DNA from 2 places in the Pseudomonas helleri genome. Region 2 is predicted to be linked to the other one. Evidence: predicted binding sites of a transcription regulator. Region 2 holds the regulator's gene; the other holds the start of a gene.
The links. Region 2 encodes sigma-54, which starts transcription at its own class of promoters, with help from an activator protein. Its sites were predicted from a motif close to ANTGGCATNNANNTTGCTNT; they were not measured.

Region 1 (4,177 bases), 950 kb from region 2:
CAACACATTCACGGCACGCCGAGTCCAGCTCGCCGATGGCATCCCAATTGCGCGCCGCCAGGGCATCGATCAGCGCGTCGCGGGTTTCTTGAATTCGTTGCAGTTGGCTCATGACGCACTCCTCAGGCCATTAGATTGATTGCGGGGCGATCTCGTCCCAGCCGCTTTTCACCGTGATCAGCAGGCGCGCGACTTCGTCGATGATTTCAGAATCGTTTTTGATATTGGCCTGGGTCAGACGCACAGCCATGTATTCGTACAGGTCATCGAGTTGCTGCAGCGCCGCCTTGTCGTCGGTCTTGTCAGCATCCAGGCCCTGACGCAAACCGCCAATAATGTCGACGGCTTTGGTCAGCAACAGTGCCTTCTGCGGGATATCACCACGGCTCAACGCACCTTTGGCCTGGGCCATGCGATCCAGACCGCCTTCCATCAGCATTTGAATCAAGCGATGAGGGCTGGCTTCGGAGATTTGAGCGTGGGAATTGACCTTCTGATACTGACGAAGGGCGCGCATCGGGTTCATGTTTCTACCTCATCACAAATGGGCTAAGTCTTACTTCTTATGTCGGCGCCGGGGCTCAAAGCTTTAGCGCTCAAGCCGCACCAGATGCCCGGAAATCAGTTATTCGACTTCGGGTTATTCAGCGAATTGAGCGTGGTCATGATGCTGGAGCTGCTGGCGTTGATCTTCGCAATCAGGCCATCCATCGCCGTGTATTTGGCGGTCAGGGAAGACTTGAGCGCATCCATGCGCCGATCCAGATCGGCTTGCTGCGTAGTCAACCCCGTCAACTTGGTGTTCAAGTCTGCAGCGCGAGTGGCCAGCAGGCCCGTGGTCCCCACATAACTGCTAGTGGCTTTATCCATGCGAGAGATCAAACCGGTGTCGCCAGTAAACACCTTGGCAATTTCAGTCGCGCCATTCTTGGTCGCCACGGCGGCGTTCCACTTGGTGTCATCCAGGCTTAACAGCCCGGTTTTGGCATCGGTGCCGATCCCCATTTGAGACAAGTTACCAACGCTTGAACCACTGGTGTTTTGCAACAACTCACTGCGCAGACTGCTGACCAGTTGGCGCATCGAAGCATCACCCGTCAGAGCCCCTGACGTAGTGGTCGATGCATCGCCGGTGGCCGTCACTTTGGTTTGCGTATTGATACTGGTCAGCAACGTGTTATAGGCCGTGACAAACGACTGCACCGAGGTTTTCAGCGTATCGGTATTGGACGCCACAGTGATGGTGGACGCCTTGGTGTCGATCAATTCCAAGGTCACACCGCTGATGGCCGAGGTGATCTTATTGCTTGAGGACTCCATCGCAATACCGTCGATGGTGTACTGGGCATTCGCCGGAGCTTTACCGGCGTCAAAGCCGCTGGACAACTCAGAGTCACCGCTCAGGGTGATATCCGTGCCCTTACCGGTGGTCTGCGAACTGATGACCAGCCGCGAGCCATTGGCATCGGTCAACACGTTGGCGCTGATGCCCTTAGATTGCAATTGCGTGTTAATAGCTTCGCGGGTCTGCTGCATCGTTGCGCCAGCCGGGATACTGACGTTGTAATCGTTGTCAGACTGCGAAATGGTCAGCGTCGTAGCTTCGTTTCCCGCATTGACCACGGCAGAACTGCCGCCCTCAAAAACCTTGCTGGTAACTTTGGAGGCGGTCGCCAATTGCGTGACGTCAAGCGCGTATTTGCCAGCCGACGCCTTGTCATCAATGGTGACCTTGGAAATTTTCTCGTCAGACGACGAGGCCACGAGTCCGTTGAAACTGGACACGCTGTTGAGCTTGTCAATCGCGGTGCGATAACTTTCGAGCGCTACTTTGATACTACCCACAGCAGACAACTGCGTGGTGGTACTGGTTTGCAGCTTGGTGATCTGGCTCTGCTTGGGGGCTTTTTCGGCGTCCACCAAAGCCTTGACGATACCGACTGTATCGAAACCCGAGCCGACACCGGTAATGGTTGAACTGGCCATCTGTATTCTCCTTATTCGGTTTCGGCGGCTGCCATTTTATTGGCGAGAAGAGCCTGGGCAGCAGAAATCATCACAATTCATGCCACCTGCGCTACAGCACACCAAAAAACAAAAGGGCACGTAAACGCGCCCCCTTGTGTTCAACCGAACGCGATGTTTACTGAAGCAGCTTCATCACAGCGGACGGCAGTTGGTTCGCCTGAGACAGGATCGCGGTGGACGCCTGTTGCAGGGTTTGTTGCTTGGTCAACTCAGCGGCTTCGGAGGCGAAGTCGGTGTCCTGAACACGACCCAGTGCCGCGTTCGAGTTCTCGGAAATGCTCTGCAGGTTGGACACAGTGCTGGTGAAACGGTTTTGCACCGCGCCCAGTGCCGAACGCTGAGTGTCGATCTGCTGGATCGCATCAGCCAGTGCCTGCACGGTACGCTGAGAGTCAGCGGCTGTCAGAATACTCAGGTCGGCGACGGTGGTTTCGACGGTAGTGGCTTTCGTGGCCGGATCTGTAGAGGCGCCTGTAAGCCCCAGCGCCTTCAAACCTGAACCTGAAGCACCATCCTTGATAGAAATGTCCTTGGTGGAGAACAACTTCAAAGTACCGTCATCATTCTTGCTAGCCGTTACGCCAGTGCTGGCGCTGTTAATCGACGAAACGATAGTGTCCGTAGAATCGCCCTTCTTGAACTTGACCTCAACACCGTTAAGCTCAATCGAGGTATCAGCAGACAATTTCGCTTGAGATGTACCCGCCGAGAGGCCCAACTGATCCAAGGAACCACCCTTAGTGTTAGCCAGCTTGATATCTTTGCCATCATTGGTGGTTAAAGATACCCGCCCATTTTCAAACGTAGCCTTGGCGCCATCACCTGCTTGGGTCGCCAAACTTTTCAAGACATCGTCCATTGTCTTGGTTGTGTCCCATGTAACCTCCTTGCCATTTACAGTAACACTTCCATCTGTGGCCATCTTGGTTGTTAATGCTGGCTGCACTTGAGCAGTAGTTGCTGTATCCAGACCAAGATTTGCCAAGCCTGCGTTATCACCGGCAGCTTTTCCTGCAACTGCTGGAATGTAGCCTTCCTCACCTTCAGTTCCAACTGCATCCTGAGCCTTAACTGCAGGATCGATCACTGCCTCGAGCTTAATGGCACTCTTGGACGTTAGAACCAACTTGCCCTCAGCAACGCTGGCAGTGACACCGGTTTTATCCGTTTTACCATTAATGGCTGTCACTGCCGCATCAGCAGCGGCGGTGCCGGCTTCGGCATCATCAAATGAAATTTCTTCACCATTAATCTTAATTTTATCTGTCGCAGTAGTGGCCTTTGGAGAAGCGACCGCGGTGACCTCAGTTTTTATGCTCAACACAGTACCAACTGTAGTTGCGCTCAACCCCTTCAACGCAGTACCGCTGGTGCTCGCTTCACTGTAAGAACCTTTCAACGCAGTAGCACTGATATCGCTCATGCCAAACGAAATGGTCTGGTTGGCATCAGCACCTACCTGGAAGGCCTGGTTCTGGAACGAGCCGTCCAGCAGATTACGACCACCGAAGGTGGTGGTTTGGGCGATACGGGTCAGTTCACCGGTTTTCGCTGTAAATTCTTGTTGCAGGGCCGAACGGTCAGCGTCGCTTTTGTCACCGTTCGCCGCCTGCAGAGCCAGTTCACGCAGACGCTGCAGAATGTTGGTCGACTCTTGCATCGCGCCTTCAGCAGTCTGTGCGATCGACGTACCGTTGTTGGCGTTGGCGATGGCAACGGTCATGCCTTTGGTCTGCGAGGTCAGACGGTTGGCCATCTGCAGGCCAGCGGCGTCGTCTTTGGCGCTGTTGATTTTCAGGCCGGAAGACAGACGGGTCATCGAGGTGCTCAGCGCATCACCGGCTTTGTTCAGGTTCTTCTGAACGGTCTGGGACGTGACGTTGGTGTTTACGGATAAAGCCATGACGAAATCCTCATTAGATAAATACTGCGGCTTCCGGCCCTGGCAACCGCCGGGTGTGGCCTAGAGAACCTTCGTAATAGTTATCGTCGTGATGGCAGGATGCTTGAGGGCTTTTTTGATTTTTTTTACAGGCGGGGTTTCATGCCTTGTGTTTCAAGGGGTTGCGCGTTGTCCCCTGGCAAAATCTGATCGTGTAGGAGCGAGCTTGCCTCGCGATCTTTTGATCTTCTAAAAGATCGCGAGGCA
Region 2 (4,177 bases):
GGCGCAACTTGATCGTATCGCGCAACTGATACAGGTTCAGATTGGTGGTATTGACGGTCAGGTCGGCGAGGTCGGCAATCGGCCCGAGCAAGTGGGTTTCATCGCGAATGGCCTCTGCCAGCGAGCGGCTTTCACTGCTCAGCGGGTGCCGACGACGGGTTTCCGAGAAGCGCTTGAGCAGGGTTTCTTCATCGGCATCCAGATACAGGACATCGCACTGGATATGCCGGTTGCGCACTTCCTCAAGCAATTGCGGAAAGCGCGACAGGTGACTCGGCAGGTTACGCGCATCAATCGAGACGGCGACCAGCGGTTGCGGTAATTCTGTGTGGATCAGTGCGCGTTCCGCCAGCTCAGGCAGCAAGCCGGCCGGCAGGTTGTCGATGCAATAAAAACCGTTGTCTTCGAGGACCGCGAGGGCTGTACTTTTTCCGGAGCCGGAGCGTCCGCTGACAATGACTAAGCGCATGATTAATGACCGTTCTGTACGTCCAGAACAACCTGATACAACGCTTCGTTGCTGGGTGCGCTGCGCAATCTATCACGCACGTCTTTGCGGTCGAGCATGCTGGCGATCTGCCGGAGCAGTTCCAGGTGCGCATCGGTAGCCGCTTGTGGCACCAGCAAAACGAACAAAAGGTCGACCGGTGCGCCATCGATGGCGTCGAAATCTATGGGGGCGTCCAGGTGCAGCAAGGCGCTGATGGGCGACTCGCAGCCAGCCAGACGGCAATGAGGTATTGCGATGCCGTTACCAAAACCGGTGGAACCCAGTTTTTCACGGGCGATCAGCGCCTCAAACACTTTTTGCGCGTCCAGATCAGGTACTTCCCGGCTGATCAGGTTGGCAACTTGTTCGAGTGCGCGCTTTTTACTGCCGCCCGGCGCGTTCACAACGGAACGGCCGGGGGTCAGGATAGTTTCAAGTCGAATCATGGTGATGGAGTATTAACGACCCGTTGCGCCCTGGAGCAGGCTTTGAGTCTTTTCCTTATGCTTTTTCAGTTGGCGATCAAGCTTCTCGTAGAGGCTGTCGATGGCGGCGTACATGTCTTCATTGACCGCGTTGCCGACAACTTCTCCGCCGGGAATATTGAGAGTGGCTTCGATTTTCTGTTGAAGCTTTTCAACAGAGAGGATCACCTGCACGTTGGTGATTTTGTCGTAGTGACGTTCCAGACGTGCGAGTTTGTCATTGATCGAGTCGCGCAGCGCTTGGGTGACTTCCAGATGTTGTCCACTGATGTTGACTTGCATACAGTTTCTCCTTCTGTTGCCATTGCATAAAGTGACAGGCCGAAGCGCCTGCCACTGAAACGCTGTGACCCGTACTTACATCAAACGCTTGCGTTCGCTCGAAGGCGCAATCCCAAGGGATTCGCGGTACTTGGCGACGGTCCGACGGGCCACCTGAATACCTTGTGCCTCCAGTAAACCAGCGATCTTGCTGTCACTCAACGGCTTTTTCTGATTTTCAGCGGCGACCAGTTTTTTGATGATCGCGCGGATCGCGGTGGACGAGCATTCACCGCCTTCCGAGGTGCTGACGTGGCTGGAAAAAAAGTACTTCAATTCATAAATACCGCGCGGGGTATGCATGAATTTTTGTGTGGTGACGCGCGAAATCGTTGATTCGTGCATGCCGACAGCTTCTGCGATGTCATGCAGTACCAGCGGCTTCATGGCCTCATCGCCATATTCCAGAAAGCCACGCTGATGCTCGACGATTTGGGTCGCCACTTTCATCAGCGTTTCATTGCGGCTCTGCAGGCTTTTGATAAACCAGCGGGCTTCTTGCAACTGGTTGCGCATGAAGGTGTTGTCGGCGCTGGTGTCGGCACGGCGCACGAAGCCTGCGTATTGCGGGTTGACCCGCAGGCGTGGCACCGACTCCTGGTTCAGCTCGACCAGCCAGCGGTCGTTATCCTTACGAACGATGACGTCAGGAACCACGTATTCCGCTTCGCTGGACTCGATCTGCGAACCCGGACGCGGGTTGAGGCTTTGCACCAGTTCAATGACCTGGCGCAGCTCGTCTTCTTTGAGCTTCATGCGCCGCATCAGCTGGCTGTAGTCACGCGCGCCCAGCAAGTCGATGTAGTCGGTGACCAGACGCTTGGCTTCGTTGATCCAGGGCGTCTTGGCGGGCAACTGGCGCAGTTGCAGCAGCAAGCACTCGCCCAGGTTGCGGGCGCCAATGCCGGCTGGCTCAAATTGTTGAATGCGGTGCAGGACGGCTTCGATCTCGTCGAGTTCGATATCGAGTTCCGGGTCAAAGGCTTCCAGAATCTCTTCGAGTGTTTCGTCGAGGTAGCCCTGGTTGTTGATGCAGTCGATAAGTGTCACGGCGATCAGGCGATCGGTGTCCGACATCGGTGCCAGGTTCAATTGCCACAACAGATGGCTTTGCAGGCTCTCACCGGCCGAGGTGCGGGTGGTGAAGTCCCACTCGTCATCATCGCTGCTGGGCAGGCTGCTGGCGCTGGTCTGGTAGATGTCTTCCCAGGCTGTGTCGACCGGCAGTTCGTTGGGAATACGCTCGCTCCAGTCGCCGTCTTCCAGGTTGTCCACGGTAGGGGCGGACTCTTGCTGGTAGGAAGGCTCCTGAATATCGCTATTGGGTTTTTGCTCGATGTTGTCAGCCAGAGGGTCCGAGTTGTCGAAGTCGTCGCCTTCTTCCTGGCGTTCGAGCATCGGATTGGATTCCAGGGCCTCCTGGATTTCCTGCTGAAGGTCCAGGGTCGACAGTTGGAGCAAACGGATGGCCTGTTGCAACTGAGGCGTCATCGTCAGCTGCTGGCCCATTCTCAAGACTAGCGATGGTTTCATGGCAGGGGCTTAACACCTTATTCGCCGGCGCGCATGGCGCCATCCACTACAGGGCGCGTGAGCGCCAAACTTAAGCAAATTATATGCCTGAAAGCGGGGCGTTTGCCTAGGGGGCATTTTTAATAAGTTTGTGCTAGGGCGGGTATTTGCGGGAGGGCGCCACTTGAAGGATTTGGCAGCATGGGCGGTTGCCTGATGCTTCAAATGGCGCTCAGGGTACAGCTTTAGAGGCGGAACTCGTGGCCCAGATACACTTCTCGCACCAACTTGTTGGCGAGAATTGTTTCAGCATCGCCTTCAGCGATCAATTGACCGTCGTTGACGATGTAGGCTGTTTCGCAAATGTCGAGCGTTTCACGGACGTTGTGGTCGGTGATCAGCACGCCAATGCCTTTGGCCTTGAGGTGGTGAATGATTTGCTTGATATCGCCCACCGAGATGGGGTCAACGCCTGCAAAAGGTTCATCGAGCAGGATGAACTTGGGGTTGGTCGCCAGGGCGCGGGCGATTTCAACACGGCGACGCTCACCGCCGGACAGGCTCATGCCGAGGTTGTCGCGAATGTGATTGATATGGAACTCCTGCAGCAGGCTTTCCAGCTCTTTACGGCGGCCAGCCTTGTCGAGCTCCTTGCGTGTCTCAAGAATCGCCATGATGTTATCGGCGACCGACAACTTGCGGAAGATCGACGCTTCTTGCGGCAGGTAGCCGATACCGGCGCGTGCGCGACCGTGCATGGGCTGGTGGCTGACGTCCAGATCGTCAATCAGTACACGGCCCTGATCGGCTTGTACCAGGCCGACGATCATGTAGAAGCAGGTGGTTTTACCCGCGCCGTTAGGCCCGAGCAATCCGACGATCTGCCCGCTGTCGATCGACAGGCTGACATCGCGTACCACTTGGCGACTCTTGTAGCTTTTAGCCAGATGCTGGGCTTTCAGGGTTGCCATTACTGGGCCTTCTGCTGGTCGGTTTTACTCTTTGGCTGGATCACCATGTCAATGCGTGGACGAGGCGCAGTGACGTTCGTGCCATTGGCCCGGCCGGCATTGGCGACTTGCTTCACGGTGTCGTAGACGATCTTCTCGCCTTCGGTCGTGTTGCCTTCGTTGATGACTTTAGCCTTGTCGATCAGCACGATGCGGTTTTGCGGCGCGTGATATTGAATCGTCACGGCGTACGCCTGAACCGGTTTCGGATCACCGACTTTTTGCAGTTGTTCGAAATACGCCAGATTGCCGACCGAGGTCACCACGTCAATATCGCCCGCTGCGGTGCGGGTAAGGGTGACGGTGTTACCGGTAATTTTCATGGACCCTTGGGTGATGATCACATCGCCCTTGTAAGT

Region 1: the regulator sigma-54 is predicted to act here: its motif matches at 2,054-2,073, upstream of fliD (flagellar filament capping protein FliD).

Annotation. Positions count from the first base shown of each region.
Region 1 covers NZ_CP174501.1:3,605,781-3,609,957, forward strand. Annotated here, with positions in the region: gene ACJJU9_RS16220 (hypothetical protein) at 1-112, opposite strand, end outside; gene fliS (flagellar export chaperone FliS) at 131-526, opposite strand; gene fliD (flagellar filament capping protein FliD) at 622-1,986, opposite strand; gene ACJJU9_RS16235 (flagellin) at 2,144-3,931, opposite strand.
Region 2 covers NZ_CP174501.1:4,559,302-4,563,478, reverse strand. Annotated here, with positions in the region: gene rapZ (RNase adapter RapZ) at 1-469, opposite strand, end outside; gene ptsN (PTS IIA-like nitrogen regulatory protein PtsN) at 472-936, opposite strand; gene hpf (ribosome hibernation-promoting factor, HPF/YfiA family) at 949-1,257, opposite strand; gene ACJJU9_RS20570 (RNA polymerase factor sigma-54) at 1,333-2,829, opposite strand; gene lptB (LPS export ABC transporter ATP-binding protein) at 3,054-3,779, opposite strand; gene lptA (lipopolysaccharide transport periplasmic protein LptA) at 3,779-4,177, opposite strand, start outside.